Regions from separate parts of the Pseudomonas sp. ArH3a genome, predicted to be linked through region 1. Evidence: predicted binding sites of a transcription regulator. Region 1 holds the regulator's gene; each other region holds the start of a gene.
The links. The regulator FliA, encoded in region 1, starts transcription of late flagellar genes. The targets are predictions, from matches to a motif close to CTAAAGTTTNNNNNNNNNNNGCCGNTAA.

Region 1 (9,996 bases):
CGGCGTCGGCCAGGTCAGCCTTGACGATGGCCATGGGCATGCCATAGATCACGCAGCTGGCTTCGTCCTGGGCCCAAATCGCGCTGCCGCCCTGCTTGAGCAGGCGTGCGCCTTCACGGCCGTCGGCGCCCATGCCGGTGAGCACCACCGCCAGAACTTTGTCGCCGTAGGACTTGGCAGCCGAACCGAAGGTGATGTCCACGCACGGCTTGTAGTTCAAACGCTCGTCGCCCGGCAGGATTTTAATCGCACCACGGCCATCCACCATCATCTGCTTGCCGCCCGGGGCCAGCAGCGCCAGGCCAGGACGCAGGATGTCGCCATCCTCGGCTTCCTTGACGCTGATGCGGCACAGTTTGTCCAAACGCTCGGCAAATGCCTTGGTGAACGCAGCCGGCATGTGTTGGATCAACACGATCGGCGCCGGGAAGTTGGCTGGCAGCTGGGTCAACACCCGCTGCAAGGCAACCGGGCCGCCCGTGGACGTACCGATGGCCACCAGCTTGTAGGCTTTGCGCTTGGGTGCAGGCGAATGCGCAGCTGCACGCGCAGGAGCGGCGGCCGGACGCGCAACCGGCGCAGGTGCCGGGCGACCAAAGGTGCTCGGGGCTGCGGGCGGCGGCGTAACCGGTGCAGGCGCCGGCGCACTGAACAGGCTGCGACGGTTACTGCGCGAAATGCTGTGCACCTTCTCGCACAGCATCTGCTTGACCTTCTCGGGGTTGCGCGAGATATCTTCGAAATTCTTCGGCAGGAAGTCCACCGCACCCGCATCCAGCGCATCCAGGGTGACCCGGGCGCCTTCATGAGTGAGCGAGGAGAACATCAACACCGGCGTAGGGCAGCGCTGCATGATGTGTCGAACTGCCGTGATGCCATCCATCATCGGCATCTCGTAGTCCATGGTGATCACGTCCGGCTTCAGCGCAATGGCTTGATCAATCGCCTCTTTGCCGTTAGTGGCCGTGCCGACCACCTGGATCGTTGGATCGGCGGAAAGAATTTCCGAGACGCGGCGGCGGAAGAAACCCGAATCGTCCACCACCAGGACCTTGACTGCCATAAACACTCCGTTAGGCGGGGCGGGCAATACCGCCCTGCCCCACCAGAATCAAATACGCCGTGCGGCGTAACGCTTGAGCATGCTCGGAACATCAAGAATCAGCGCGATCCGACCGTCACCGGTAATGGTCGCACCCGACATGCCCGGGGTTCCCTGCAGCATTTTGCCCAAAGGCTTGATGACCACTTCTTCCTGGCCCACCAACTGATCGACGACAAAGCCGATGCGCTGGGTGCCCACGGACAAGATCACCACATGGCCTTCGTGCTGCTCTTCATGTTTGGCCGATGCCACCAGCCAGCGCTTGAGGTAGAACAGTGGCAACGCCTTATCGCGCACAATCACCACTTCCTGGCCGTCCACCACGTTGGTGCGTGACAGGTCGAGGTGGAAGATCTCGTTGACGTTGACCAGCGGGAAGGCGAACGCCTGGTTGCCCAGCATCACCATCAGGGTCGGCATGATCGCCAAGGTCAACGGCACCTTGATGACGATTTTCGAGCCCTGGCCCTTGGTCGAGTAAATATTGATCGAGCCGTTGAGCTGGCTGATCTTGGTCTTCACCACGTCCATGCCCACACCACGGCCAGACACGTCGGAAATCTCGGTCTTGGTCGAGAAGCCCGGGGCGAAGATCAGGTTGTAGCACTCAGTGTCGGTCAGGCGGTCGGCGGCGTCTTTGTCCATCACGCCACGCTTGACCGCGATATTGCGCAGAATCGCCGGGTCCATGCCTTTGCCGTCATCGGTGATCGACAGCAGGATATGGTCGCCTTCTTGCTCGGCCGCCAGAATCACCTTGCCGTTACGGGACTTGCCCGAGGCTTCGCGTTCTTCCGGGGTTTCCACGCCGTGGTCAACGGCGTTGCGCACCAAGTGGACCAGCGGGTCGGCCAGGGCCTCGACAAGGTTTTTGTCGAGGTCGGTTTCTTCACCCACCAGTTCCAGGTTGATTTCTTTCTTGAGCTGGCGTGCCAGGTCGCGAACCAGACGTGGGAAGCGGCCGAAGACTTTCTTGATCGGCTGCATCCGCGTTTTCATCACCGCGGTCTGCAAGTCAGCGGTGACCACGTCGAGGTTCGACACAGCCTTTTGCATGGCTTCATCGCCGCTGTTCAAGCCCAAGCGCACCAGACGGTTACGCACCAGCACCAGCTCGCCGACCATGTTCATGATGTCGTCCAGGCGCGCGGTATCAACGCGCACGGTGGTTTCGGCTTCACTGGCAGGCTTGTCGGCCACCGGCGCCGCCGCAGCTCGCGCAGGTGCCGGGGCGGCTGCAGGGGCTGGAGCGGGTTTGGCGGCAGCCGGGATGGCGGCCGGTGCGGGTTTCGCCGCTACCGGGGCGGCAGTCGCCGCAGCGGCCGGGGCCACTTCGGTGAACTTGCCTTTGCCGTGCAAATCATCCAACAGGGCTTCGAACTCGTGATCAGAGATCAGCCCGTCGCCCGCTGGTGCCGCACTGGCAGGTGCTGCACCGGCGACTGGGGCTGCGGCGGTCGCGGCAACTTGCGGCAAGGCTTCAGCGACAAACGTGCCTTTGCCATGCAGCTGGTCGAGCAACGCTTCGAATTCGTCGTCGGTAATGTCGTTGCTGGCCGGGGCCGCTGGCGCTTTCGACTCGGCGGCGGGTGCCACCACGTCAGCGGCGAACTGGCCTTTGCCATGCAACTGGTCGAGCAGGGATTCGAACTCTGCGTCGGTGATGTCTTCGCTGGTCGGCGTTGCGGGCGCAGCAGGCGCTTGCGGCGCTTGCGGCGCCTCAGCCTCGGCCTTCACCGCACTGAGGGAGTTGAGCAACTGCTCGAACTCGCTGTCGGTCACATCCGCTTCCGGCTCAGCAACCGCAGCAGGCGCTGCTTCCACCACCGGCGCAGCCGGGGTGGCGGCAGGTTCTGCCAGGCGCGCCAGGGCGGCCAGCAGTTCCGGCGTGGCCGCTGTGATCGGGGCACGTTCGCGCACTTCGCTGAACATGCCGTTGACCGCATCCAATGCTTCCAGAATCACGTCCATCAGTTCCGAGTCGACGTGGCGCTCACCCTTACGCAGGATGTCGAACACGTTCTCGGCGATGTGACAGCACTCCACCAGCTCATGGAGCTGGAGGAAGCCGGCGCCCCCTTTTACAGTGTGAAAACCGCGAAAAATTGCATTGAGCAGGTTCGCATCATCCGGTCGACTTTCCAGCTCGACCAGTTGTTCGGACAGTTGCTCTAAAATTTCGCCGGCCTCTACAAGGAAATCCTGAAGGATTTCTTCATCGGCGCCGAAGCTCATGTGGGTGCTCCTTAGAAGCCTAAACTGGATAACAGGTCATCTACGTCATCCTGACCTGACATAACGTCTTCACGTTTATCGGCATGAATCTGCGGACCTTCACCCTTGGCGAGATGTTTTTGTGGATCTTTTTCCGAGAGGATCGCTTCGCGGTCATGTTCGATGCCGGCAAAACGATCAACTTGGCCGGCCATGAGCACCAATTTGAGCAGGTTGCTTTCCACTTCGGTGACCAGTTGGGTCACGCGTTTGATCACCTGACCGGTGAGGTCCTGGTAATCCTGGGCCAGCAGAATGTCATTGAGGTTGCTGGCAACCGTACGGTTGTCCTGCTCGCTGCGCGACAAAAAGCCGTCGACCCGACGCGCCAAATCACGAAACTCTTCGGCCCCCACTTCGCGACGCATGAAGCGGCCCCAGTCAACGCTCAGGGCTTGTGCTTCGGTGGTCATGCCATTGACCAAGGGCGTTGCGTTTTCCACCAGGTCCATGGTGCGGTTGGCCGCCGCCTCTGTCAGCCTGACCACATAGGACAGGCGTTCGGTGGCATCGGTAATTTGCGAAATTTCTTCGGCCTGGGGCATGTGCGGGTCAATCTGAAAATTGACGATCGCACTGTGCAGCTCGCGTGTGAGCTTGCCCACTTCCTGGTACAGGCCGCGGTCACGGGTCTGGTTAAGCTCATGGATTAACTGCACCGCGTCGCCGAACTGGCCTTTTTCAAGGCTTTCAACCAACTGGTGAGCATGCTTTTTCAGGGTCGACTCAAAGTCTCCCTGTGACGTTTCTTTATGCTCCATAGCTCCCCCGTGGCAGCATCAATGACCGATGCGTTCGAAGATTTTTTCGATCTTCTCTTTCAAGGCCTGTGCAGTGAATGGCTTGACCACGTAGCCGTTTACCCCAGCTTGGGCGGCTTCGATGATCTGTTCACGCTTGGCTTCGGCGGTCACCATCAACACAGGCAGGCTGCGCAGTTTTTCATCGGCGCGCACGTGGCGCAGCAAGTCGATGCCGGTCATGCCCGGCATGTTCCAGTCGGTTACCAGAAAGTCAATGCTCCCGCTGTTGAGGATCGGAATCGCCGTAATGCCGTCATCCGCCTCGACCGTGTTAGTGAACCCAAGGTCACGCAACAGGTTTTTTATGATCCGCCGCATCGTTGAGAAGTCATCAACGATGAGGATTTTCATGTTCTTGTCCAATTCGACCTCCAAGCAGTCTTAAACGCGCCCAGCACCTGGACGCGCCATTTCAATCAACAGGCGTTACACAAAAAGGACTGCCCAGGGCACCACGCAACGAACCCGCGAAAGCATGCAGCCTTCGCGGTAGCGTCTGCAGTGTCCCCACACTGCCTGTCAGCGCGTGCGCCACTCTCCCAATCGCCCCCGCAAGCGGGCTGCGCACTGGCTGTGCAACTGGCTGACACGCGATTCGCTGACCCCCAGGACCTCACCGATTTCCTTGAGGTTCAGCTCTTCGTCGTAGTACAGCGACAACACCAGTCGCTCACGCTCCGGCAAATTGGCAATCGCGTCCGCCAACGCCCCCTGGAAACGTTCGTCTTCCAGGTCGCGCGACGGCTCCAGATGTGCACTCGCGCCATCCTCGTGCAGCCCTTCGTGTTCGCCGTCCTGCAACAGGTCGTCGAAACTGAACAGGCGGCTGCCCAAGGTATCGTTCAAAATCCCGTAGTAATCGTCGAGACTCAATTGGAGTTCGGCCGCAACTTCATGATCTTTAGCGTCACGACCGGTTTTTGCTTCAATTGAGCGAATTGCGTCACTGACCATTCGCGTGTTGCGGTGTACCGAACGCGGCGCCCAATCCCCTTTACGCACCTCATCGAGCATCGCGCCACGTATACGAATACCCGCATACGTCTCGAAACTCGCGCCTTTGCTCGCGTCGTATTTGGTCGACACTTCGAGCAAACCAATCATGCCGGCCTGGATGAGGTCTTCGACCTGCACGCTGGCGGGCAGGCGTGCCAGCAAGTGGTAGGCAATGCGCTTGACCAGCGGCGCATAGCGCTCGATCAACTCGCCCTGGCTGTCACGTGCCGACTTTTTGTAAAGGTTGTAGCCGCTGGCTGTCATAGCACCGGTCCTGCGCTCGTCTGATGCACCAATCGCTCGACGAAAAACTCCAGATGCCCCCGAGGGTTAGCGGGCAACGGCCAAGTATCGACCTTCTGAGCAATAGCCTTGAACGCCAATGCGCATTTGGAACGAGGGAACGCTTCGTAGACTGCACGCTGCTTTTGCACAGCCTTGCGTACACACTCGTCATAGGGAACTGCGCCCACGTATTGTAGGGCGACATCGAGGAAGCGATCCGTGACCTTGGTCAACTTGGCGAACAGGTTTCGCCCTTCTTGCGGGCTTTGGGCCATGTTGGCCAACACGCGAAAGCGATTCATGCCGTAGTCACGGTTAAGCAATTTGATCAGGGCGTAGGCGTCGGTGATCGACGTAGGTTCGTCGCAGACCACCAGCAACACTTCTTGCGCGGCGCGCACAAAGCTGACCACCGACTCGCCGATCCCGGCGGCGGTGTCGATCACCAGCACGTCGAGGTTGTCGCCGATATCGCTGAACGCCTGGATCAGGCCGGCATGCTGCGCCGGGCTCAGGTGCACCATGCTCTGGGTGCCCGAGGCGGCCGGCACGATACGAATGCCACCGGGGCCCTGCAGCAGCACATCGCGCAGCTCGCAGCGGCCTTCGATCACATCGGCAAGGGTATGTTTGGGTGTCAGCCCCAGCAGAACGTCGACGTTCGCCAGGCCCAGGTCAGCATCCAGCAGCATGACGCGACGGCCAAGCTCTGCCAGGGCCAGGGACAAATTCACTGACACGTTAGTTTTCCCGACGCCACCTTTGCCGCCGGTCACCGCGATCACCTGTACGGGATGCATGCTGCCCATTTTATTTCTTTACCTTGTCTTGCTTAGACGCAGGCTACATGGCTTGGCCGCGTGAATCGCTTGCAGACCATCGATGTAGGTACATTTCACGGTGTTCATCCCGCCTCAACCGACCCGTTTTGCCGGGTGGTGGTAAAGGTCGGCGAACATATCGGCCATCGCTTCCTCGCTAGGCTCTTCTTGCATTTGCACGCTGACAGCACGGCTGACCAACTGATGACGGCGCGGCAGATGCAGATCATCCGGAATCCGCGGCCCGTCGGTCAGGTAAGCAACCGGTAATTCATGACTGATAGCCAGGCTCAGCACTTCGCCCAGGCTCGCGGTTTCGTCGAGCTTGGTGAGGATGCAACCGGCCAGGCCGCAGCGCTTGTAGCTGTGGTAGGCAGCGGTAAGAACCTGTTTCTGGCTGGTGGTTGCAAGCACCAGGTAATTCTTCGACTTGATGCCACGCCCGGCCAGGCTTTCCAGCTGCATGCGCAGCGCCGGGTCGCTGGCTTGCAGGCCGGCGGTGTCGATCAGCACCACGCGCTTGCGCAGCAGCGGGTCGAGGGCGTTGGCCAGGGACTGGCCCGGGTCGACGTGGGTCACCGACACATTGAGGATGCGGCCCAGGGTCTTGAGCTGCTCCTGGGCGCCGATGCGGTAGCTGTCCATGCTCACCAGCGCGATGTTCTGCGCGCCGTACTTGAGCACATAACGCGCCGCCAGCTTGGCCAGGGTGGTGGTCTTGCCCATGCCGGCAGGGCCGACCATGGCAATCACACCGCCCTCTTCCAGGGGTTCGATTTCCGGGGTGACGATCATGCGCGCCAAGTGCGCCAGCAACATGCGCCAGGCTTGGCGCGGCTCCTCGACCTCGGCGGTGAGCGCCAGCAAGTCACGGGACAACGGGCCGGACAGGCCGATCCGTTGCAGGCGACGCCACAGGTTAGCCTGTTGCGGCTTACTGCCTTGCAACTGGTTCCACGCCAAGGAGCCCAACTGTACTTCGAGCAGCTCACGCAGGCCATTGAGTTCAAAACGCATCGAATCAAACACGCGTTGGTCGACTGCGGCGGCCGGTGCCGGCGCTGCAGGACGTGGCGGCTCTTTGAATGTTGGTTCCACCAGCGGCTCGGAAGCAGTAAGCGGCAGGCCGGCGAACAGCTGGCGATTGGTGGTGGCGTCGCTGTCGCCACGCATGCTCAGCTCAGCCTGGGCCGAGACAATGCGCGAGGCGGTCTTGCGCAACTCGTCTTCGAGTTCCATGTTCGGCACGCGCGGCGCCAGCGCCGAGGGCGTGTAATCCAGGGCAGCCGTCAGCTCGACACCGCCGGCAATACGACGGTTACCGATAATCGCGGCATCGGCGCCCAGCTCATCACGTACCAGTTTCATGGCCTGACGCATATCGGCGGCGAAAAAACGCTTAACTTGCATATCCCACTACCTCAGCCGTTGGGCCCTACTGTCGCGACGATAGTCACTTGCTTGTTGTCAGGAATTTCCTGATAAGCCAAAACGTGCAAATTCGGCACTGCCAGGCGTCCAAACCGCGACAACATCGCGCGGACCGGGCCTGCCACCAGCAGAATCACTGGGTGGCCCTGCATTTCCTGGCGCTGAGCGGCTTCGATCAACGAACGCTGCAGCTTTTCAGCCATGCTTGGCTCCAGCAGAACGCCTTCTTCCTGGCCTTGTCCGGCCTTCTGAATACTATTGAGCAATATCTGTTCCAACCTTGGCTCCAAGGTGATCACAGGCAGCTCAGACTCAACCCCTACAATGCTTTGCACGATTGCGCGGGACAACCCGACGCGCACCGCCGCCACCAGCGCGGCAGTATCTTGACTCTTAGCGGCATTGTTAGCGATGGCCTCGGCAATGCTGCGAATGTCGCGTACCGGCACCTGTTCGGCGAGCAACGCCTGCAACACCTTGAGCAATTGCGACAGCGACAACACGCCCGGCACCAGCTCTTCGGCCAATTTTGGCGAGGCTTTGGCCAGCAACCCCATCAATTGCTGGACTTCCTCATGGCCGATCAGCTCGTGGGAGTGCTTGTACAGAATCTGGTTAAGGTGGGTGGCGACCACCGTGCTGGCGTCGACCACGGTGTACCCCAGCGATTGCGCCTGGCTGCGCTGGCTGACTTCGATCCACACCGCTTCCAGGCCAAAAGCCGGATCTTTGGCGGTGATGCCGTTGAGCGTGCCGAAGACTTGACCGGGGTTGATCGCCAGTTCGCGGTCGGGGTAAATCTCGGCTTCGGCGAGGATCACGCCCATCAGGGTCAGGCGGTAGGCGCTGGGTGCCAGGTCGAGGTTGTCGCGGATATGCACGGTGGGCATCAAGAAGCCCAGGTCTTGGGACAGCTTCTTACGCACGCCCTTGATCCGCGCGAGCAATTGCCCACCTTGGTTGCGGTCCACCAGCGGAATCAGGCGGTAGCCGACTTCCAGGCCGATCATGTCGATCGGGGTTACGTCGTCCCAGCCCAGCTCCTTGGTTTCCTGGGTGCGGGCCGGGGATGGCAGCAACTCCTGCTGACGCGCGACCTCCTGCAACGCTTGAACCTTGACGGCGTTTTGCTTTTTCCAGAACAGGTAGGCGCCGCCACCGGCCAGGGCCGCCATGGTCAGGAATGATACGTGGGGCATGCCCGGCACGATGCCCATGATCGCCATGATGCCGGCCGCCACGGCCAGGGCCTTGGGCGATGCGAACATCTGCCGGCTGATCTGCTTGCCCATGTCTTCGGAGCCCGAAGCACGGGTGACCATGATGGCCGCCGCTGTGGATAACAACAGTGATGGCAATTGCGCCACTAAACCGTCACCGATGGTCAGCAAGGCGTACACCCTGCCCGCATCGCCGAAGGTCATGCCGTGTTGGAAGATGCCGACGGCTATCCCGCCGATCAAGTTGATGAACAGAATCAACAGGCCAGCGATGGCATCACCGCGTACGAATTTGCTGGCACCGTCCATGGAGCCGTAGAACTCGGCTTCCTGGGCGACTTCCAGGCGACGGGATTTGGCTTGGTTCTGGTCGATCAGGCCGGCGTTGAGGTCGGCGTCGATCGCCATTTGCTTACCGGGCATGGCGTCGAGGGTAAACCGCGCGCTCACCTCAGAAATCCGCCCGGCGCCCTTGGTCACCACAACGAAGTTGATGATCATCAGGATCGCAAACACCACGATACCGACCACGTAGTTACCGCCGATCACCACCTCACCGAAGGCCTGGATCACCTTACCGGCGGCGGCGTGGCCGTCCTGGCCGTGGAGCATGACCACCCGCGTGGACGCCACGTTCAGCGCCAGGCGCAGCAGGGTTGCGATCAACAGAATGGTGGGGAACACCGCGAAATCCAACGGCCGCAGGGCGTAGACGCAGACCAGCAGCACGACGACAGACAGGGCGATGTTGAAGGTGAAAAACACGTCGAGCAGGAACGGCGGCATCGGCAACATCATCATTGCCAGCATCACCAGCAACAACAACGGCACACCCAGGTTGCCCCGCGACAAGTCAGTCAGGGTGCCACGGGCCGTGTTGAGCATTTGAGAGCGATCTACCACCGGTATTCCTCGTGTTCCTTGAAGCAAAGTTTTGACGCTGTGAGGCGTCCTGGAAGCGGTATTGCAAGAAGCCTTCCAACTTTGGATTCAGGCCGACGATCGTCGCGTGGGAACCGATTCAAGGGTGGGAGCTGGCTTGCCTGCGATTGCGGTGTGCC
Region 2 (9,996 bases), 1.7 Mb from region 1:
TCACCTGGTTATGCCTGACACACCGAGGTGCCTGCCATCGCAGGCAAGCCAGCTCCCACATTGACCGAGTACATCCTATTAGTCAGGTTGCATGGCTTGGAATACAGGCTGTATTTCCGGCTCCCGGCGAATCATCCGCTTCATCTTCGCCTCAAACGCCCACGTCAGGCTGACTGCCGCACACGCCAGGCCTAGCGCCAAGCCCCACCACACGCCGGTCGGCCCCCAGCCGAGGGTGAACGCCATCAACCACGCGGCCGGCGCGCCGATCAGCCAATAGCAGCCCAAGCCCACCAGAAAGGTGGTCTTGGCATCTTTCAGCCCACGGATGCAGCCCATGGCGATGGTCTGCACACCGTCGAACAACTCAAACCACGCGGCTACGGCCAGCAAGCTGACGGCCAGGACGATAACGTCATGGAACGCCGGGTCGTTATGGTCGAGAAATAACCCGATAAGCGCATCGGAAAACAGCCACAACACTGCCGCAAATCCCAACATCACCACCGCGCCAAAGCCGATACCAACCCGCCCCGCCATGCGCGCCTGCAGCAACTGCCCGGCGCCGTAATGCTGGCCGATGCGCATGGTGATCGCGTACGACATCCCCGCCGGCACCATGAACGCCACCGAAACAATCTGCAGGGCAATCTGATGCGCCGCCAATTGCGTACTGCCCATGGTGCCCATGCACAGCGCGGCGAAGGCAAACAAGCCGACTTCCACCGCGTAGGTGCCGCCAATCGGCAGGCCCAGGCGCCACAGCTCGCGCAGATACTGGGTGTTGAGGCGCAGCAGGCCCGAACTCAGTGGGTAGGCCGCATACGCCCGGTTACTGCGGATGTACCACATCAGCGCCAGGGCCATGCCGTTGGCGACAATGGCCGTGACCAGGCCGATGCCCATCAAACCGAGTTTCGGCAGGCCGAACATGCCCTCGATCAGCGCATGGTTGAGGAAGTAGTTGAGCACCGTGCCGCACAGGCTGATCACCATCACCGGCGTGGCCTTGCCGATGGCACTGGTAAAACCGCGCAACGCCATGAAGCTCAGGTAGCCGGGCAGGGCGAACGGCAGGATGGTCAGGAATTGCCCCGCCGCGTGCACGTTGGTTTCGGTTTGGCCAAACATCAGCAGCACCGGCTTGAGGTTCCACAGCAGCAAGCCGGCCACCAAGGCCATCAGCCAGGCGAGCCAAAGCCCGGCCTGGGTCAGGCGAGTGGCGCCTTCGATGTCGCCCGCGCCGTGGCGGATGGCCACGAGGGTGCCGACGGCGGCAATCACGCCGATGCAGAAAATCGCCACGAACGAATAGCTCGCCGCGCCCAGGCCGCCACCGGCCAAGGCTTCGGGGCTCAGGCGGGCCATCATCAGGGTGTCGGTCAGCACCATCAGCATGTGCGCCAACTGTGAGGCAATCAACGGCCCTGACAGCCGCAGAATGGCCCAGAGTTCAGTACGCACCGGAGGCTGCATGATCATCACGCTCAAAAAGTCGAAGGGTTGGGAAAGGGTTGATTCTCGGCGCTCCTGACGCATTACACAAAAGGATAAAAGCGATCGTTTACATGATTAAAACTCATGGTAGGGTTCGGTATTGCCCTGTCGCAGGTTCATTTATGCCACGTCGTCTCCCCCCGCTTTATGCCCTGCGCGCATTCGAGGCAGCCTCACGGCACAACTCCTTCACCCGGGCGGCGCAGGAACTGTCGATCACGCAAAGTGCCGTCAGCCGGCATATCCGCACGCTCGAAGAGCATTTCGCCTGCCGCCTGTTCCAGCGTAGCGGCCGCAACCTGCAGCTCACCGAAGCGGCGCGCCTGCTGCTGCCCGGCGTGCGTGAGGGCTTCGCCGCCTTGGAGCGGGCCTGTCATACCCTGAATGCCGAAGACGACATCCTGCGCATGAAAGCGCCATCGACCCTGACCATGCGCTGGTTGCTGGCGCGCCTCAGCCGCTTCCGGGCGTTGCAGCCGGGCAATGAGGTGCAACTGACCAGTGCGTGGATGAGCGTGGATGAAGTGGACTTCAACCAGGAGCCGTTCGATTGCGCGGTATTGCTCAGCTACGGGCATTTTCCGGCGGACTGGGAGGCCAGCTACCTGTTCCCCGAGCTGCTGATCCCGGTGGGCGCACCGAACCTGCTGGAAGACGGGCCCTGGGATGTCACACGCCTGGCGTCCGCTGAGCTGCTGCACCCAACGCCCGACCGCCGCGACTGGCGCAATTGGCTCGAGCGCATGGGGCTGTCGTCCCAGGTGTCGCTCAAGGGCGGGCAAGTGTTCGACACCCTCGAATTGGGCATGATCGCTGCCGCGCGCGGGTACGGCGTCTCTATGGGCGACCTGCTGATGGTGGCCGAAGACGTGGCCCAGGGGCGATTGAGCCTGCCGTGGCCGACAGCGGTGGCGAGTGGGGAAAATTACTATTTGGTGTGGCCTAAAACCCGTCCCGGCGGTGAACGCTTACGGCGGTTGGCGGAGTTTCTCCAGGGTGAGGTCAAGGCCATGGAATTGCCCCAGGTCGAGCGCCTCGACTGAGGCGCTACACACCTTTGTGCAATCGTTTGCGCGATACCCCTGTGAATCGCTCAAGTATTGCCCGCGCCCGCCGAAGAAGGTGTGTTGGAACGCACCGTGCCAACGTTTCCCACCCGATAATTTGCCGAGCAGCGCTAAGAGATCAGGATGATCCTGGCCTCGGCCAGGAGCTGTCATGTCTCAACCTCGTGCTCGGATTGCCTCCCAGTTAGGCCTCGCACTCGCCGTGATTCTGGCTGTCGTTATCAGCGGCAGTACGGTTTTCGCCCTGCGTTCCCTCGACTCTGCCAACCTCGACACGCGCGAGGAGCACCTGGCCAGCGAGGCGCGCTTGCTTGCTGACCAACTCAATACCTTCCACAGCACCTTGCGCGAAAGTACCCAGCGTTTGAGCGGGCTGTTTGAAAAGCGCTTCGGCGCCGGTTTGAGTGTGCGTGGGGAGCAGCAGGTCACGGTGGCTGGCGTACAGACACCGAGCCTGTTCTTGGGCCTCGACCTGTTGAACAACAATTTCGATGAGGTCGATGAATTCAAGGACACCTCCGGCGGTGTGGCCACCGTATTCGTGCGCAGCGGCGAAGACTTCATTCGCGTCAGCACATCCCTGACCAAACAAGACGGCAGTCGCGCCATCGGTACGGCCCTGGACCACCAGCATCCGGCTTATCAACGGCTGCTCGCCGGGCAGAGTTATGTCGGCCGTGCTGTGCTGTTCGACCGCTCCTACATGACCCAGTACACCCCTGTGCGCGATGCTGCCGGCAAGGTGATTGCGGTGCTGTTTGTCGGTTTCGACTACACCGACGCGCAGAAGGCCCAGTTCGATAACCTCAAGCGCTTCCGTATCGGCCAGACCGGCTCCCTGGCCTTGTTGGACGAACAGAAACACTGGCTGGTGCCACCGGCCGGCGTGCAGGCGCTGGACCAGGCGATCCCGGTGATGCTCGACCTGGCCAAGAACCCAGGCAAAGGCAGCTTCTGGAGCGACAAGAACGAAGATTTCTACAGTGTCTCGGTACCGTTCGACGGCGGCCCGTGGGCGGTGGTGGCGAGCATGCCGAAGTCCGAAATCCGCGCAGTGACCTGGGCGGTGGGTATTCGCCTGGTGATCGGCAGCGTGCTGGCGATGTTGCTGGCGGTAGGCGCGGCGGTGTGGTTGCTGCGCAGCAAATTGCAGCCGCTGAGTGACTTGGTACGCCAAGCCGAAGCCCTCGGCGCGGGTGATTTGAGCGCGCGTCTCAATGTGTCCAGCCATGATGAAATCGGCCAATTGGCGCGCAGCTTCAACCAGATGGGTGAAGCGCTGTCGACCATGGTCTCGCATATCCGCAAGGCCGCCGAAGAGGTCAACGGCCGTGCCCAGGCGTTGTCCGGTTTGTCGGGTGGCGCCTATGAAGGCATGGAGCAGCAGTCCGGCGAGATCACCAGCATGGCCGGCGCGGTGGAAGAATTTAGCGCCACCTCGCTGAACATCGCCGACAACATGGGCAACACCGAGCGGTTGGCCCAGGAAAACGCGCAGCAAACCCGCATCGGCCGGACCTCGATGCAAGAGGCCTCGTCGTCGCTGGAACATATCGCCACCGCGCTGAACAGCACGGCCACGGTGATCAATACCTTGGGCCAGCGCTCCCAGGAAATCGGCGGGATCGTGGGTGTGATCACCTCGATTGCCGAACAGACCAACCTGTTGGCGCTCAACGCGGCTATCGAAGCCGCCCGCGCCGGTGAACAAGGCCGCGGTTTTGCCGTGGTCGCCGACGAAGTGCGCAACCTGGCCTCGCGCACCCGCCAGGCCACCGATGAAATTTCCGGGATGATCCAAAGCATCCAGCAGGAAACCGGCAACGCCATCAGCACCATGGAACACGGCAACGTGTTGATGCAGGAAGGCCTGTCGCTCAACGCCGACGTGGCTTCGGCCCTGGCGCGGATCGACGAGCAAAGCCGCTCGGCGGGTCAGCAATTTGCGGCGATCACCACCGCTACCCAAGAGCAGAGCAGCACCGCGACCTTGCTGAGCAGCAACTTGCAGAGCATTGCGCTGGCCAACAGCGAGCAGCGTGAAGTGGTGTCGAACCTGGCGATTACCGCTAAGGAGCTGGAGACCTTGGCGGCAGGTTTGCGGCATGAAGTAGACCGGTTTCGCTGAAGGCGACACAAAAGCGCCCGCTACTGAGCAGCCCCTGTGGGCGCTGGGCTAGCGGGTTTTGAGCGCGTTCGCCAGGCGCAGCATGGCGGTTTCGATTTCATGTGCGGTCAAGGACGAGTAGCCCAATAGCCAGCCCTGTTTCTTTTCGTCACCGGCATACAGTCGGCTGAGACCGGGCAGTTGCACGCCTGCGCTGGCGGCCTGGCGGATGGTTGTTTCTTCCGACCAACCTTCATGCAACACGCAGGGGATTTGCAGGCCTCCCTGGGGCCGAGATGCCGTGACGACATCGCCCAGGTGCTTGCCGATGGCGTCGAGCATGATGGCTTGGCGCCCGGCATAGAGTTTGCGCATCGCGCGTACATGGGCGTTGTAGTGACCGTCCTCCATAAAGCGCGCCAGTGTCAGTTGCAGGATTTGCGGCGTGTGGCCGTCCATCATGCTGCGGGCGTAGGTGAAGGCTTTGGTCAGTTCATGGGGCAGCACCATGTAGCCCATGCGCAAGCCGGGGTAGAGGGTCTTGCTGAAGGTGCCGATGTAAAGCGTGCGCTGATACTTGTCCAGGCCCTGCACGCAGGCAGTGGGTTTGCCGTCGTAGTGAAACTCGCTGTCGTAGTCATCCTCGATGATCCATTTGCCTTTTTCCGCGGCCCAGTTGATCAATTCAAAACGTCGCTCCAGCGTTAACGTGGCGCCGGTCGGGTATTGATGAGAGGGCGTGACATACACGCAATTGGCGCCGCTGCGGTCGGCGTGCAGCAGGTCGGTGCGTATGCCCTGACCATCGACATCGATGGGCACTACCTTGGTCTCGGCGGTTTCAAAGGCTTTCCTGGCGCCAAAGTAACCCGGATTCTCCAGCAGGATCGGTTTGCCGACGTCCACTAGCAACTGCGCACACAGAAACAGGGCCTGGCGAGTGCTGCTCAGCACCACCACCTGATTGGGGGAGCACTTGGCCCCACGTTCGAGGTTCAAGTAGGTGGCGATGGCGTTGCGTAACGGCTCGGCCCCTTGCGGGTCACCGTGCAACAGCACGCTACTGCGACAGTCTTTCATCACCTGGCGTTGCAGGCGCTCCCAAACGTCGGTCGGGAAGGAGCGGGTTTCGGGCAGGCCAGTGGCGAATGCTTTGATTACCTGTTGGTCGCACACGCCACCGCTGTCGAGGATCATTCGCCCCCGCTGGCTCAAGCCGGCGCCGCTTATCGCCTGGCTGCTTTTGACTTCCTGCGCCTTGATGCGTCGGCGGGAGGCGCCGCGCAATTGGGCGCCTACGGCCTCGCACACATAACTGCCGGAGCCCTCGCGCCGTACGATGAAACCATCGCGTTGCAACTGCACGTAGGCGTTCTCCACCGTATCGCGGGCAATGCCTAATGACTTGGCCAGTACCCGCGTCGCGGGCAGCTTCAGGCCGGGCGCAAGCGCCCCGTCGAGGATAAGCGCACGCAGTGCGCGCTGAATGCGTTGGTGCAGATCCAGAAGCTGAAACTCTTCCTCGTTGAGCCGCATCTGCAGCGTTTCCAGCTCGAAGGTTTTCGCCATGCGGTCTGCCCCATTTGGATGAATTGGTCTGCAACAGCAGGCCAGTCTAGCCGTAGGCTTGCACCTGTGTCTCAGGCTTTCCCCCGATAACTGACCCATCAGGCGAGGCTCAATCCCTCTTATTGCAAGGAGCAACACACCCATGTCTTCTCTGGTATCGCCGTCGTCGCTACGCCTGCGCGACCTTTTCCCGCCCGTGATTGCGGGGCTGATTTCAGTCATCGTCAATTATGGCGGCACGTTTATTCTGGTGTTTCAGGCTGCCAAGGTGGCCGGGCTCAGTCCCGAACTGACAGCCTCGTGGGTTTGGTCGATTTCAATTGGCGTTGGCGTGACCGGGCTGTTTCTCAGTTGGCTGAGCCGTGAACCGATTATCACCGCGTGGTCGACCCCCGCCGCAGCGTTTCTGGTGGTCGCGCTCTCTACCACGCCCTACGCCGAGGCGGTCGGCGCTTACATGATTTCAGCCGCTGCGTTTGTACTACTGGGGCTGTCCGGCTTCTTTGAAAAAGTCATTCGGCTGGTTCCGCCGGGCATTGCTGCGGCCATGCTGGCGGGCATTCTGCTGCAGTTTGGCATCGGCGCGTTTGGTGGCATGAGCCTGGACCCTGTCTTGGTCGGGTTGTTGATTGCCGCTTATGGGGTACTCAAGCGGTTTACCGCCCGCTACGCCGTCGTTGGCATTTTGGTGCTGGGGTTGGCATTTCTGCTGCTGCAGGGGCGCGTGGATCTGTCGAGCCTGTCCTTGCAGTTGGCCGCGCCGGTATTCACCGCGCCGCAGTTCTCGCTCAATGCGCTGCTCAGTGTGGCGCTCCCGCTGTTTCTGATCACCCTCACGGGCCAGTACATGCCGGGCATGCTGGTATTGCGCAACGATGGTTTCAAGACCAGCGCCAACCCGATCCTGACGGTTACCGGGCTGGGCTCGTTGTTAATGGCACCGTTCGGCTCTCACGCGTTCAACGTCGCAGCGATCACCGCCGCCATTTGCACTGGCAAGGAAGCTTCGCAGGATCCGCACAAGCGTTGGGTCGCGGGGGTTGCCGCAGGTGTGTTCTACATACTCGTCGGGGTTTTCGGGGTGACGCTGGCCGCCGTATTCATGGCGCTCCCGGCGGCGTTCATTACCACACTGGCCGGGTTGGCCCTGCTTGGCACCATCGGCGCCAGCCTGGCCAACGCTATGGCTGACGTCACATCCCGTGAAGCCTCGCTGATCACCTTCCTGGCGTGCGCCGCAAATATCACCCTACTGGGGATCGGTGGAGCGTTTTGGGGATTGCTGATCGGATTGGCCGCGTACGCGCTGCTCAATGGCCGCTTGCCACGTCGCAGCGGGCAGGTTGCGCCGGTTTCCGAGGCGGTGGTGACGGCCAAGGAAGGGGCCTAATGATGGGTGCCCCTCCAGTAGAAATCGCCAAGGCCTGCGAGTGGCCAAGGCGCTGGATAATGGGGCGGTGACCGATACCTAGCGCTCGCCCAGGCCTGGGTCCACGCGCTTGCCGATATCCTTGAGGCGCGCCAGTTGATCGACCATGCCTGGCGCCTCGTCCAGGCTGCTGACGAAGGTCCACAGGTAAGTCATCACGGCGTACACGTGGCCGGCCTTGACTGCCGGCGACAGCGCCAACTGACTGATCGCGACCACAAACAGCAGGGCTGCCAGCGTACCGATAAACAGGAACGCGGCGGCTTCGCGGTCAGACAGCCAGATGCGCAGGCGCGACAGTACTTGATAGTGGCGCTGCAAGGTCTGTGCGCCGACCTTTTCCACCAGGCCGATTTCCTTCTCCAGGCGGTCGTTCAAGCGTTCATGCAGCTCCTGATTGCGCCGTGCAAAGCGTGGCAGCAAGGTGGTGCACAACAGCAACGCGGTCAGGCATGCCAGGCCGATCCACGGTTCGATCACCAACAACATCACCGCCGCGCCGACGATCGACACCAACGCCGTGGCGATGATCGGCACGTGTTTTTCGAAGAAGTCGACAAAGTCCCGTGCCAACACCACCCGCGCCGCAGCCCGTGAGGTGCTGTGGTTTTGCAGGCGCTGATTGAGGATCACCGGCACCGCGAGGTCGGCATAGATCCGCGTGAACGTGCGCGTGTCCAACGCCCGACGCGCCGCCCCGACGACCCAGAACGCCAAGACTACGGCGGCGTAGAACAACGCGCTGCCGGCATCGCCACGGATAATTGAATCCACCGCGAACCCGGCAAACAGCGGGTACGCCAGCAGCAGCGCATTCTCCAGTGCAACCAGCGACAAGGTGCAGAACAGCTTGCCGGGATAAGCCCGAGCGATGGCTTTCAACGTCTGGCTGGCGGACTGTTGGCCGATTTTCTTGCTTTCTTCGATCAGAATTTTCGGGGTGGCGGATGACATGGGGTGCACCAAAGGAGTGATAGACGCTATTATTGAGCGACTGCTCAAGTATCCTTGAGCGATCGCTCAAAAAGCAAGCGCCGTTTATCTACCGGCGCCTGAAGGAATTGCCCATGTCGCGTATCGACCGTAAAGACCAGATCATCGCCGCTGCCCTGGAACTGTTTCGCAGCAAGGGGTTTGCCGATGTGTCCACCCGCGACTTGGCCGAACATGCCGGCCTGTCGCGCAGCCACGTCTACCACTACTTCAGCGACTGGAACGAATTGCGCCGCGAAGCCTTTGTGCGTTTTGCCAATGAGCAACTGGATGAAGTGCGCGCGCCGCTGGTGGGCTTGCCGCCGCTTGAGGCGCTGGTGGGTTTCTTGCGCGACTGCCTGCCGTGTACCGCCGATGCCGGCTGGGCACTGTGGCTGGACGCCTGGGACGAGGCGATGCACGACCCGCAAATGGCCCAGGCGTATTTGGTGATCAACGCCCAATGGCAGGGCATGCTCGCCGAGGTGATCGAACAGGGCGTCGCCGCTGGCGTGTTCCGGTGTGATTCGCCCCAGCGCGCTGCCCGGCAGATCTTCGCGATGGCGATGGGTTATGCCGATGACCTGATGTTGAATCCCTCCACCGAGTCGGCGGAGTCGGTGTTGGATGAGGTGATGGAGGTGGCGAGGCTGTTGCTGGATTTGCGCGCCTAGGCCTCCGCACCACTTTTAGCGGCCACCGCATTCTTCTGTGGCGAGCGGGCTTGTTGTGGCGAGCGGGCTTGCCAAAACAATCCTGCTCGCCACGACAGCCGACGTGCCGCAGATTTTGGATTTTCAAGCTAGCCCACCGCTGCAGGCCGGTACTGCAATGCCTCGGCCAAATGATGCCGAGTGATGTGCTCAACCCGCTCAAGGTCGGCCAGCGTGCGCGCCACCTTGAGCAAACGGTGAGCCGCTCGCAACGACAACGTCAGCCGCTCGCAGGCGCTTTCCAGCCAGCTTTCATCGGCTTTCGCCAGTTGGCAATGTTTGCGTAGCCCGGGCAGATCAAGGAAGGCATTGGCGCAGCCCTGGCGCTTTAGTTGGCGCTCGCGGGCTTCGGCAACCTCAGCCGAGGCCTTCGCCGTGTTATCGCCAGGCTGTTGGGCCGGGTTAAGTGCCGTGGTTTCCCGGGCGACGGTCAGGTGCAAGTCGATCCGGTCCAGCAACGGCCCTGAGAGTTTATTGCGATAGCGCTGGATCTGCTCCGGCGTACACCGACAGCGTCCACTGGGTTCGCCCAAATAGCCGCAAGGGCAGGGGTTCATGGCGGCCACCAGTTGAAAGCGTGCCGGGAAACTCACCCGGTCGCGCGCACGGGAAATCACGATATGCCCCGACTCAAGCGGTTCG
Region 3 (9,996 bases), 1.7 Mb from region 1:
AAAACCCCGGTGTTAGGCACGCGGCCAGTGGTGGGTTTTAAGGTGCTAACACCGCAAAAATGCGCCGGTACGCGCAAACTGCCGCCGGAATCACTGCCCAACCCCACCGGTGAAAGCCCCGCAGCAATGGCCGCCGCTTCGCCGCCGCTGCTGCCGCCTGGGCTATGGGACAGCGCATGCGGGTTAAGGGTGGCGCCATAGACGGGGTTGTCGGTCACCCCACCGCCACCGCCCGGCGGGCAGTTACTTTTGCCCAGCAGGATGGCGCCGGCAGCTTTCATACGCGCCACTACCACGGCATCCTGCGCCGGCCGGTAGTCAGCGCGCTCAGCCAAACCCGCCGCCGACACCACCCCACAGGTATCGATAACGTCTTTGACGGTAAAGGGAACGCCCTGCAGCACGCCGCCATACTCACCTTGAGCGACGGCCCGATCCGCCGCCCATGCGCCGGCCAACGCCGTCTCGGCGCACACTTGCACCAGCGCGTTGATCGCAGGGTTTTGCGCCTCGATACGGGCAAGGTAGGTGGAAACAATGGCGGTGGAGGTGAGCTTGCGCTGTTGAATCAGTGCGCCAAGCTCAGTCGCTGAATGGCGTAGCAATGAATCCGAGAAAGACATTCGTGTTGGCCCAGTGCATTCAAGTGCCTGGAGCATAACGCCAGTGTGGTGCGGGCTCCTATCAATGATTGGGTAAGGTGCTTCCCACAGCTTTGTAGGGAATATTCCTAGCGCCTCTGCCCTACAACACCGACAGCAAGGTACCGCCCAGGAACAGTTGGTCAAGCCAGAACACCTGGTGCAGCAACACAATCACCCAGAACAGCACCTGATATGACACTTTGCGCGTCTTGTGCCGGAACACCTGCTGGGCGATCAATGCTCCAGGCCAGCCGCCCGCCAGCTCCACGGCATGCAGGATGTTTTCGCGAACGCGCGGGCCCTCTGTCTGTGCCTTGCGCTTGTCGCCCCAGTACAGAAAAAATGCCACCACGCTGACCACACCATACGCCGCCAGCGGGATCACCGTCTCACCGCGAGACCACACCAACGCCGCGCCAATCAGCGGCGCGGCGCACAGCACCCCAAAGATCAACGCCTTCAGGCGCGGGTGCTGAATGTTCATGGCTTGACCGCAGACCAGTCGATCCAGCCGAACTGCCAGGTCGCCAGAATGACTAGGCCAAACGCGATCCGATACCAGGCAAAGGCCGCATAGCTGTGGCTGGCGATGAACTTGAGCAAGGCCTTGACCGCGATCATCGCGAAGATGAACGAGGTGACAAAACCAATCGCGAACACCGGCAGGTCATCGGGCTGGAACAGGTGACGGTACTTGTAGCCCGAATACACCGCCGCACCGACCATGGTCGGCATGGCGAGGAAGAACGAAAACTCGGTGGCGGTCTTGCGCGACAGGCCAAACAACAGGCCGCCGATGATGGTGGCGCCGGAGCGCGACGTGCCCGGAATCATCGCCAGGCACTGGGCCATGCCGACCTTGAGCGCGTCTTTCCAGGTGATCTGATCCACGGTTTCGGCGTGAACCGCGTGCTGCCGGCGTTCCGCCCACAACATGATCACGCCACCCACTACTAGGGCTGTGGCCACGGTGATCGGGTTGAACAAGTAATGCTTGATCAAGTCGGCAAAAATCACCCCCAGCACGATCGCCGGCAGTACGGCGATGATCAGGTTAACCGTGAAACGCTGGGCATTGCGCTGGGTCGGCAAGCCGGTGACCACATCGAGGATCTTGCGGCGAAACTCCCAGACCACGGCCAGGATCGCGCCCAATTGAATGATGATGTTGAACGCCTCAAAGCGTTCGCCGCCGAAGCCGATCAAGTCAGCGACGATGATCTGGTGGCCGGTGCTGGAAATGGGCAGGAACTCGGTCAGCCCCTCCACCACGCCAAGAATCAATGCCTGTATGGCGGTCCAAAAATCCATGCTTCCCCCGAAGGTCATGCTCAGCGGCATGCCTTGACTGTCTTTTTAATAGTTCACTGACGAGCGCACTCAAATTCCGGTGCTGATTTTCAACATCGATCTGCAAAAATTTCGTGAAAAATCAGGGAGTACTCAGGTTTTTCGATTACAGGCCGAAAGCCTATCAGACAAGCCGGAAATGTCGATGCAGCGCCCAAAAATATAAAAGCATGGAGTGACAGGACGATGAACAGTTTGCGCAGCATGTCGATCAGCCGCCGCCTCTGGCTGATCCTGATAGTCGCCGTGTTGATGCTGCTGACCTTGGGGCTGTTGATGCTCAAGCAGATCCACGGCGACCTCTACCAGGCCAAAAGCCAGCAGACCCAGCATGTGGTGCAGACCGCCAGCGGCGTGCTGGCGTATTACCAGAACCTTGAAAAAACCGGGGTACTGACCCGTGAAGCCGCGCAGCAGCAAGCCTTGAGCGCGGTGCGTGGCCTGCGCTACGACCACGACGATTACTTCTGGATCAACGACCTGACGCCGGTGATGATCATGCACCCGGCCAACCCCAAGCTTGACGGCAAGAACCTCTCGGCGATCCGCGACCCGGACGGTTTTGCAGTGTTCAACGAGTTCGTGATCCTGGCCAAGGCCAAAGGTGCCGGCATCGTCAACTACCGCTGGCCCAAGCCGGGTGCCGAAGCGCCGGTGGAAAAAACCTCGTATATCCAACTGTTCGAACCCTGGGGCTGGATTATCGGCTCCGGCGTTTACGTGGACGATGTGCAAGCCGAATTCAATGGCCAGGTGTGGAAAACCTCGCTGATTGTCCTGGGCATCGCGCTGGTGATGACGTTGCTGGTGGTGCTGATCGCCCGCAGCATCGTGCAACCCTTGCAGGCGGCGGTGAACGCTATGGCCAATATTGCCAGCGGCGAAAGCGACCTGACGCGCAGCCTCGATACCCATGGGCGCGACGAAGTCACCCAACTGTCCAAACACTTCAACAGCTTTACCGCCAAGCTGCGCCAGGTGGTCGGCCAACTGCAGGTGTGCGCCAACGCCTTGGGCCAGTCGTCAACGGAGCTGGGCACCAACGCCAGCCAGGCCCATGACCGCAGCCAGCAGCAGTCGCAGCAGATGGAGCTGGTGGCGACGGCAATCAATGAAGTGACCTATGGCGTGCAGGACGTGGCGAAAAACGCCGAGCATGCCGCCAGCGAAATGCGTGACGCCCAGGCCCAGGCGCAGCAAGGCCAGGTGAATATCGACGGCAGCTTGCTGCAGATCGATCAGCTCTCCAGCACCATCAGCCAGGCCGTGGAGGTGATCCGCACGCTGTCCAGCGAAAGCACACAGATTGGCGGCGTGCTTGAGGTGATTCGTTCCATCGCTGACCAGACCAACCTGCTGGCGCTTAATGCTGCGATTGAAGCTGCACGCGCGGGGGAACAGGGCCGTGGTTTTGCCGTGGTGGCGGATGAGGTGCGGCTGCTGGCTCAGCGTACGCAAAAATCCACGGCTGAAATCCAGGTGATGATCGAGCGCCTGCAAGGTCATTCGGAAGCGGCAGTGAAGGTGATCAGCGACAGCCACAGCGCTTCGCAACTGACCATTGAACAGGCCGGCCAGGCGGGTGCCAGCCTTACTGCCATCGGGCAGGCCTTGCATAACCTCAACGGGTTGAATGCCTCGATTGCCAGCGCGACGTTGCAACAGGCGCATGTGGTGGAAGACATCAACCAGAACGTTACCCAGGCGGCCGGGTTGTCTCACAGCACCGCGCTGGCGGCGCAGCAGTCCAGCGTGGCGAGTGCGCATTTGCGTGGGTTGAGTGAACAGTTGGATGGGTTGTTGCGCCAGTTTAAGGTTTAGATCGCATTGCTGGGCTGCTATGGGAGCTGGGGGGGCTAGGGGGTTATCGGGGCGCCTAAGATCAAAATCAACAGCACGGCGGCCTAGTAGCCGACCTGAGTGGTTGAATCAAAAGCAAAGCCGAGGCGGCCTTACAGCCGACCTGATCCTGGAAGCCGAACTCAATCAAATGTGGGAGCGGGCTTGCTCGCGAATGCGGTGGTGTCAGATACAAGTGAGTTGACTGACCCACCGCATTCGCGAGCAAGCCCGCTCCCACATTTAGATCTCATTACATCAGGCAGAAGCTGTGTTGCTGTGCTTCTGCCCTGCTTCTGCTTCTACCACTCAGGTCGGCTACTAGGCCGCCGTGCTCTTGCTTTTGATCTTGATCTTGATCTGAGGCGCCCCGTTAAACCACGCTGGCCGCACGCAGGCTTGAATCCGTGGGTAACCCGGCAGGACGCCGGGTTAGCCGCGATGGGCCAAGGATGGCCCATGGCGGCGGCCCACGGATTCAAGCCTGCGTGCGGACACACCGAGCCACAGCGAGGTGCCAAGTGGTGGGGCGAAGACTTTTTGGTTACTTTTGTGTCTTTACAAAAGTGACCCGCTGTAAGAGCGGAACCCTAAGCCGCCGTTACCCAAATAACGGATATGTACTCACACCAACGTTTGAAGAAAACTCACCTCTGGTTACAATCACCGCCCTCTCCCACTCTCCCAAGGAACCACCATGTCCGGGCTTGAACTGTTCGCCGCCGCCCTGGGAGTGATTGCCGTCTGGCTGACGGTCAAGCAGAACCCTTGGTGTTGGCCCATCGGCCTGGTCATGGTGTTGCTCTACACCTGGGTATTCTTCGACGTAAAACTCTATTCCGACATGCTCCTGCAAGTGGTCTACGCCGCCCTGCAACTTTACGGCTGGTGGCAATGGACCCGCGCCGGCCAAGTCAAGCAAGGCCGTCAGGTCACCAGCCTCGGCGTACCCGCGATCATCACCAGCCTGGCCATCGGCGCCGTCTTCAGCCTGTTGCTCGGCGCCGCCATGGCCCACTGGACCGACGCCGCCCAGCCGTGGCTCGACGCCGCCCTCACCGGCTTCAGCCTGGTGGCGCAAATGTGGATGGCGCAAAAACGCGTGCAGTGCTGGCCGCTGTGGATTGCCGTGGATGTGATTTTCGTCGGGTTGTTCCTCTACAAAGGCCTGTACCTCACCGCCGTGCTCTACGCCCTGTTCACCGTGATCGCCGTGCAAGGCTGGCGTGAATGGCGCGCCGACCCGGCGCTGCACGCATGAAGGTAGTGGTACTGGCCGGCCCCGAGTCCAGCGGCAAAAGCTGGCTGGCGGCGCAACTGCACGCGCACTTTGGCGGCCTTATGGTGGGCGAATACGTGCGCCATTTCATCGACCACCACCAACGCGACACCACCCTGGCGGACATCCCCGCTATCGCCCGTGGCCAACTGGCCTGGGAAGACGCCGCCCGCGCCGAACAGCCCAACCTACTCGTCCTCGACACCCACCTGCTGACCAACAAGCTGTGGAGCCAAACCCTCTTCGGTGACTACCCGGCGTGGCTGGACAGTGAGCTGCTGGCCCGCCATTACGACCTGCACCTGCTGCTCTCTCCCGAGGATGTGGAGTGGACCGCCGACGGCCAGCGTTGCCAACCGGAACTGGCGGATCGCCGCGCGTTTTTCCAGGGTAGCCTGGAGTGGATCGAGCAGCACCATAAGCCCGCCGTGGTGATTCGCGGCAACTGGGAAGAGCGCCGTGCCCAGGCATTTGAAGCGGTAACGCAACTGCTCAACGCGTAATACCGACCACCGGATCAACGCAGTCCCTTTCTCTTCGCGCCAGTCAATCTTCTAAAGGAGATTGGCCTATAAACATGCGCATCATTGAAGGTGGCGATTTTCAGCGCGCTCATGGGGCGGGGTCCTTCCAGGGCTCTTGGGGTAGAGCCCGGAAGGTGTGCAGATGCTCAATCAGTCCTTAGTAACCGAGCGACAACCCCGTGTTACGACGCGGGTCGTTAGCCCCGTAGAAGCGATTGTTGCCCACCGGCTTGCCACCCAAGGACGGCGCCCCCACCAGAATGGCCGCCAAGTGGTTGGCATCCTGAGGGCCGGCAAACTTGTGGCCCCAGCTCTCGAGGATTTTCTGAGTGTCCGGGCTCACCGCGAAGGTTTCGAGGTTAGTGGTCTCAGGCATCCACTGCTGGTGGAAACGCGGCGCATCCACGGCTTCCTGGATGTTCATCTTGTAGTCAATGACATTCAGGATGGTCAGCAAGGTGGCGGTGATAATCCGGCTACCACCGGGCGTACCCACCACCATCACCGCCTTGCCGTCCTTGGTCACAATGGTCGGGCTCATCGACGACAACGGTGCCTTGCCCGGTGCGATGGCGTTGGCTTCGCCCTGGACCAGCCCGTACATGTTCGGCACGCCGACCTTGACGGTGAAGTCGTCCATTTCATCGTTGAGGATCACCCCGGTCTTGCTCGCCATCACGCCGGCACCGAACCAGTCGTTGAGGGTGTAGGTCACCGAAACTGCGTTGCCCCACTTGTCGACGATGGAATAGTGCGTGGTGTTGTTGCCTTCATGGGGCGACACACCCGGCTTGATCGCCTGGGAATCCCCGGCCTTTTGCGGCTCGATGGCAGCGCGCAGCTTGGCGGCGTAGTCCTTGTCCAGCAGGTGGGCAATCGGGTTTTTCACAAAATCCGGGTCGCCGAGGTAGCTGTTACGGTCCACGTAGGCGTGGCGCATCGCTTCGATCTGGTAGTGCAGGCCTTGGGCCGAGTGATAGCCCAGGTCGGCCATTGGGTAGCCTTCGAGGATGTTCATGATCTGGCAGATCACCACGCCGCCCGAGCTGGGTGGCGGTGCCGAGACCACGTGGTAGCCACGGTAATCGCACTCGATGGGCGCCAGTTCACGGGTCTTGTACGTGTCGAGGTCAGCCTGGGTGATGATGCCTTTGCCGGCCTGGCTGGAATCCACCAGCGCCTTGGCGACCCAACCTTTATAGAAGCCGTCGGTGCCCTTGGCGGAGATTTCCTTGAGGGTCTTGGCCAAGTCTTTCTGCACCAACTTCTGGCCGACCTGCATCGGTTGGCCGTTGTGCAGGAAGATCCCGCGCAGGTCTTTGTCTTTTTCAAACTCGCCGGTGGCGGTGTGCAGCAGGTCGATATCACCCTGCTCCAGTTCGAAACCGTTTTCCGCCAGCTTGATCGCCGGCGCAATCACTTGGGCGCGCTTGAGGGTGCCGTACTTGCTCAGCGCGGCTTCCATGCCGGACACCGTGCCGGGCACGCCGACCGCCAGGTGGCCCTTGGCGCTGAGGCCATCAATGACGTTGCCGTCTTTGTCCAGGTACATGTCGGCGGTGGCCGCCAGCGGGGCTTTTTCGCGGAAGTCGAGGAAGGTCTTGCGCCCGTCCGCCAACTGCACGGTCATGAAGCCGCCGCCACCAAGGTTACCCGCCGCCGGGTACACCACCGCCAACGCATAGCCCACAGCCACGGCCGCATCAACCGCATTGCCGCCAGCCTTGAGCACATCCACACCCACATGAGTGGCCAAATGCTGGGCGGTTACTACCATGCCGTTTTCACCGGCCACCGGGGCCAGGGAAGCGGCTTGCACACCGCTGACCGTCAACACCAGGGCGGTGGCGATTAAGGTGCGGCTCAAAGGTTGGTATTTCATCCATGGCTACTCTAGTTATTGGGACGCACCAAAATAGCCCTTCCCGGATTTAATCCCCAGCGCAATGGCGTTTTTATTACAGAACTTGTCGGTCATAGAACGGGCGCGAAAAGCGTGTCGACTGTATTTCCAAGACAGCCGACTCCAACGACCGCATGCTTTATTACTATTTCTGCAGCAAGGAACACCTGTTCATCTGCGTGCTGGAATACGTCTACGAGCAGTTCAACAAGGCCGAAAGCAAACCCAAGCTGGACCTGGATGCACCGCTGCAGGTGTTGCGCGATCTGGTGGCGTTTATCTAGAACGACCGCGTCAAGCACATGTACTTGATGATTGCTTCGCTGTGCTACTTCTATAGCTCCAACCGCCATACGCTCAGCTCGTTTCTGGGTGAGGACCTGGCAGATAAGGGGGCAGCAGCAGGATTGGCTGGGGTTTATCCGTGATTTGGTGTTGCGTGGCGTAACACCGATCCCACGGTAGAAACCGGGTCGAACTGTGGGCGTTGGCCAAAAGTGACCCGCCGTAAGAGTGGAACCCTAAGCCGTCGTTATCGAAGCAACGGATAGACACTGCGCAATAACCCTGTGCAAAACCATCGCCAGATCCGCCGCATCTCGAGCCGTCACCACATTCGTAAACCCCATCACCACCCCCTGCTCCCGCCCCGGCTCCAGCATCCAACCCGACAATGCATGAACAGCCAAACCCGCACGATCAGCCGCCTCGGCAACAACATGATCCGGCACCGAGACCAACAACCGCGCCAGCAGGTTAACCCCCCCAGCCTGCTCATCCACCCGCAAAAACCCCGAGCAATGCACCTCCAGCGCCTCCACCAACAACCCCCGGCGCTGCGCATACAACTGCCGCATCTTCTTCAGATGCCGAGTAAAATGCCCCTGCTCCAAAAAATCCGCCGCCGTCAATTGCAACAACTGCGCACTACGCTGCTGCAACCTCTCAGCACTACACCCAAACGCCTCCACCAAAGAAACGGGCACCACCCAATACCCCAACCGCAACCCCGGAAATAGCATCTTGCTGAAGCTCCCGGCATAGATCACCCGATCCCCTACATCCTGACTCTTGAGCGCCGCCAACGGCTGCCCCCGGTAGCGAAACTCACTGTCGTAATCATCCTCAACCACCCAACTCCCCTGCTCCCGCGCCCACTCCAGCAAAGCCTGGCGCCGCGCCGGACTCAACGCCACACCCAGCGGGCTCTGATGCGCCGGCGTCACAATTGCCAACCGCGCCTGCCGATCCCTTTGCATCCCACGCTCAACCTCCAACCCCTCACCATCCACCGGCACCGGTACCAGTTCCACGCCTTGATGAACCAACAACCGCCGCGCATGCAAATACCCCGGGTCTTCAAACCAGCAACGCTGCCCCGTCATCTGCAGCGCATCGCACAACAGCGTCAAACACCCCGCATACCCCGCGCACACGAACACCTGCTGCGGCGTGCACTCCACGCCCCGGTACAGCGCAAGGTAGTTGGCAATCGCCACGCGCAAGGCCAGGGCGCCACGTACGTCGCCCATCGCCAGGCTATCGGCATCAGTGCGACGCACTTGTTGAGTGACCAGCCGCGCCCACAGCTTGCGCGGGAACGCATCCAGCGCCGGCAGGCCCATTTGCAGTGGCCTCGGCCCCGGTGCAGTCGACGGCACCGCAGGCTGCGGCTTCACGGGCACCTGCGGCAAAGCCCCAGCAATCACGGTGCCGGCCTGCCCACGCGCCTCGAAAAAGCCCTCGCTGACCAGCAACTGATACGCCGCCTCCACCGTCCCCCGCGCCACGTTGAGTTCCAGGGCGAGGCTGCGCACCGACGGCACCCGATCACCCGGGCCAAGTTGGCCCTGGTCGATGGCCAGGCGAAAGCGTCGGTAGATTTCCTGGTATTTGGGCAGTGGTGACATCGCAGGCAGGCTCGGCAGATAGACAACGCTGAGTCTGATCATGTCCCAACCCACTTGTCCAATCATGCCCCTGTTGGGCAGCCGTGCCGCCGCCGAAAATGGCGCATCCCTTATCAGTAAACCTTATTCAACAAACAAGGATCGCCCATGAACCACCGCCTCGATTACGCCTTGGCCGCGCCTGCCGGCTACAAAGCACTGGGCTCGGTGCACAGTTACATCCACGGCTGCGGCCTGGAGAAAGAATTGATCGACCTGGTGTACCTGCGGGTCTCACAACTCAACGGCTGCGCCTATTGCCTGGACTCCCACTCCCGCGACTTGCTCAAGCAAGGCGTGAGCCTGGAAAAAATCATGCTACTGGCCGCCTGGCGCGAGGCATTACCGCTGTTCACGCCACGTGAAAGCGCAGCACTGGCCTGGGCCGAGATCGTCACTCAAGTGGCGCAAACCCAGGTGCCGGATGCCGACTACGCCGAGGCAGCGGCGGTTTTCAACGAAAAAGAAATCGCTGACCTGACCCTGGCGATTTCACTGATGAACGCCT

Region 2: a site for FliA is predicted at 2,590-2,617, ahead of K0P33_RS31285 (methyl-accepting chemotaxis protein). Genes of this name have one in related genera too.
Region 3: a site for FliA is predicted at 2,087-2,114, ahead of K0P33_RS14990 (methyl-accepting chemotaxis protein). Genes of this name have one in related genera too.

Annotation. Positions count from the first base shown of each region.
Region 1 is NZ_CP080330.1:5,012,005-5,022,000, forward strand. It holds gene K0P33_RS22865 (chemotaxis response regulator protein-glutamate methylesterase) at 1-1,063, opposite strand, end outside; gene K0P33_RS22870 (chemotaxis protein CheA) at 1,112-3,340, opposite strand; gene K0P33_RS22875 (protein phosphatase CheZ) at 3,352-4,140, opposite strand; gene K0P33_RS22880 (chemotaxis response regulator CheY) at 4,159-4,533, opposite strand; gene fliA (RNA polymerase sigma factor FliA) at 4,702-5,442, opposite strand; gene fleN (flagellar synthesis regulator FleN) at 5,439-6,272, opposite strand; gene flhF (flagellar biosynthesis protein FlhF) at 6,378-7,694, opposite strand; gene flhA (flagellar biosynthesis protein FlhA) at 7,706-9,820, opposite strand.
Region 2 is NZ_CP080330.1:6,759,586-6,769,581, reverse strand. It holds gene K0P33_RS31295 (NorM family multidrug efflux MATE transporter) at 79-1,482, opposite strand; gene K0P33_RS31290 (LysR substrate-binding domain-containing protein) at 1,620-2,540, shown strand; gene K0P33_RS31285 (methyl-accepting chemotaxis protein) at 2,716-4,692, shown strand; gene K0P33_RS31280 (PLP-dependent aminotransferase family protein) at 4,741-6,240, opposite strand; gene K0P33_RS31275 (benzoate/H(+) symporter BenE family transporter) at 6,383-7,630, shown strand; gene K0P33_RS31270 (ABC transporter six-transmembrane domain-containing protein) at 7,709-8,623, opposite strand; gene K0P33_RS31265 (TetR family transcriptional regulator C-terminal domain-containing protein) at 8,737-9,315, shown strand; gene K0P33_RS31260 (YifB family Mg chelatase-like AAA ATPase) at 9,444-9,996, opposite strand, start outside.
Region 3 is NZ_CP080330.1:3,290,007-3,300,002, reverse strand. It holds gene K0P33_RS15005 (amidase) at 1-623, opposite strand, end outside; gene K0P33_RS15000 (DUF1294 domain-containing protein) at 745-1,128, opposite strand; gene K0P33_RS14995 (undecaprenyl-diphosphate phosphatase) at 1,125-1,955, opposite strand; gene K0P33_RS14990 (methyl-accepting chemotaxis protein) at 2,181-3,815, shown strand; gene pnuC (nicotinamide riboside transporter PnuC) at 4,531-5,094, shown strand; gene K0P33_RS14980 (AAA family ATPase) at 5,091-5,615, shown strand; gene ggt (gamma-glutamyltransferase) at 5,794-7,518, opposite strand; partial or broken gene K0P33_RS14970 (TetR family transcriptional regulator) at 7,632-8,004, shown strand; gene K0P33_RS14965 (PLP-dependent aminotransferase family protein) at 8,061-9,449, opposite strand; gene K0P33_RS14960 (carboxymuconolactone decarboxylase family protein) at 9,597-9,996, shown strand, end outside.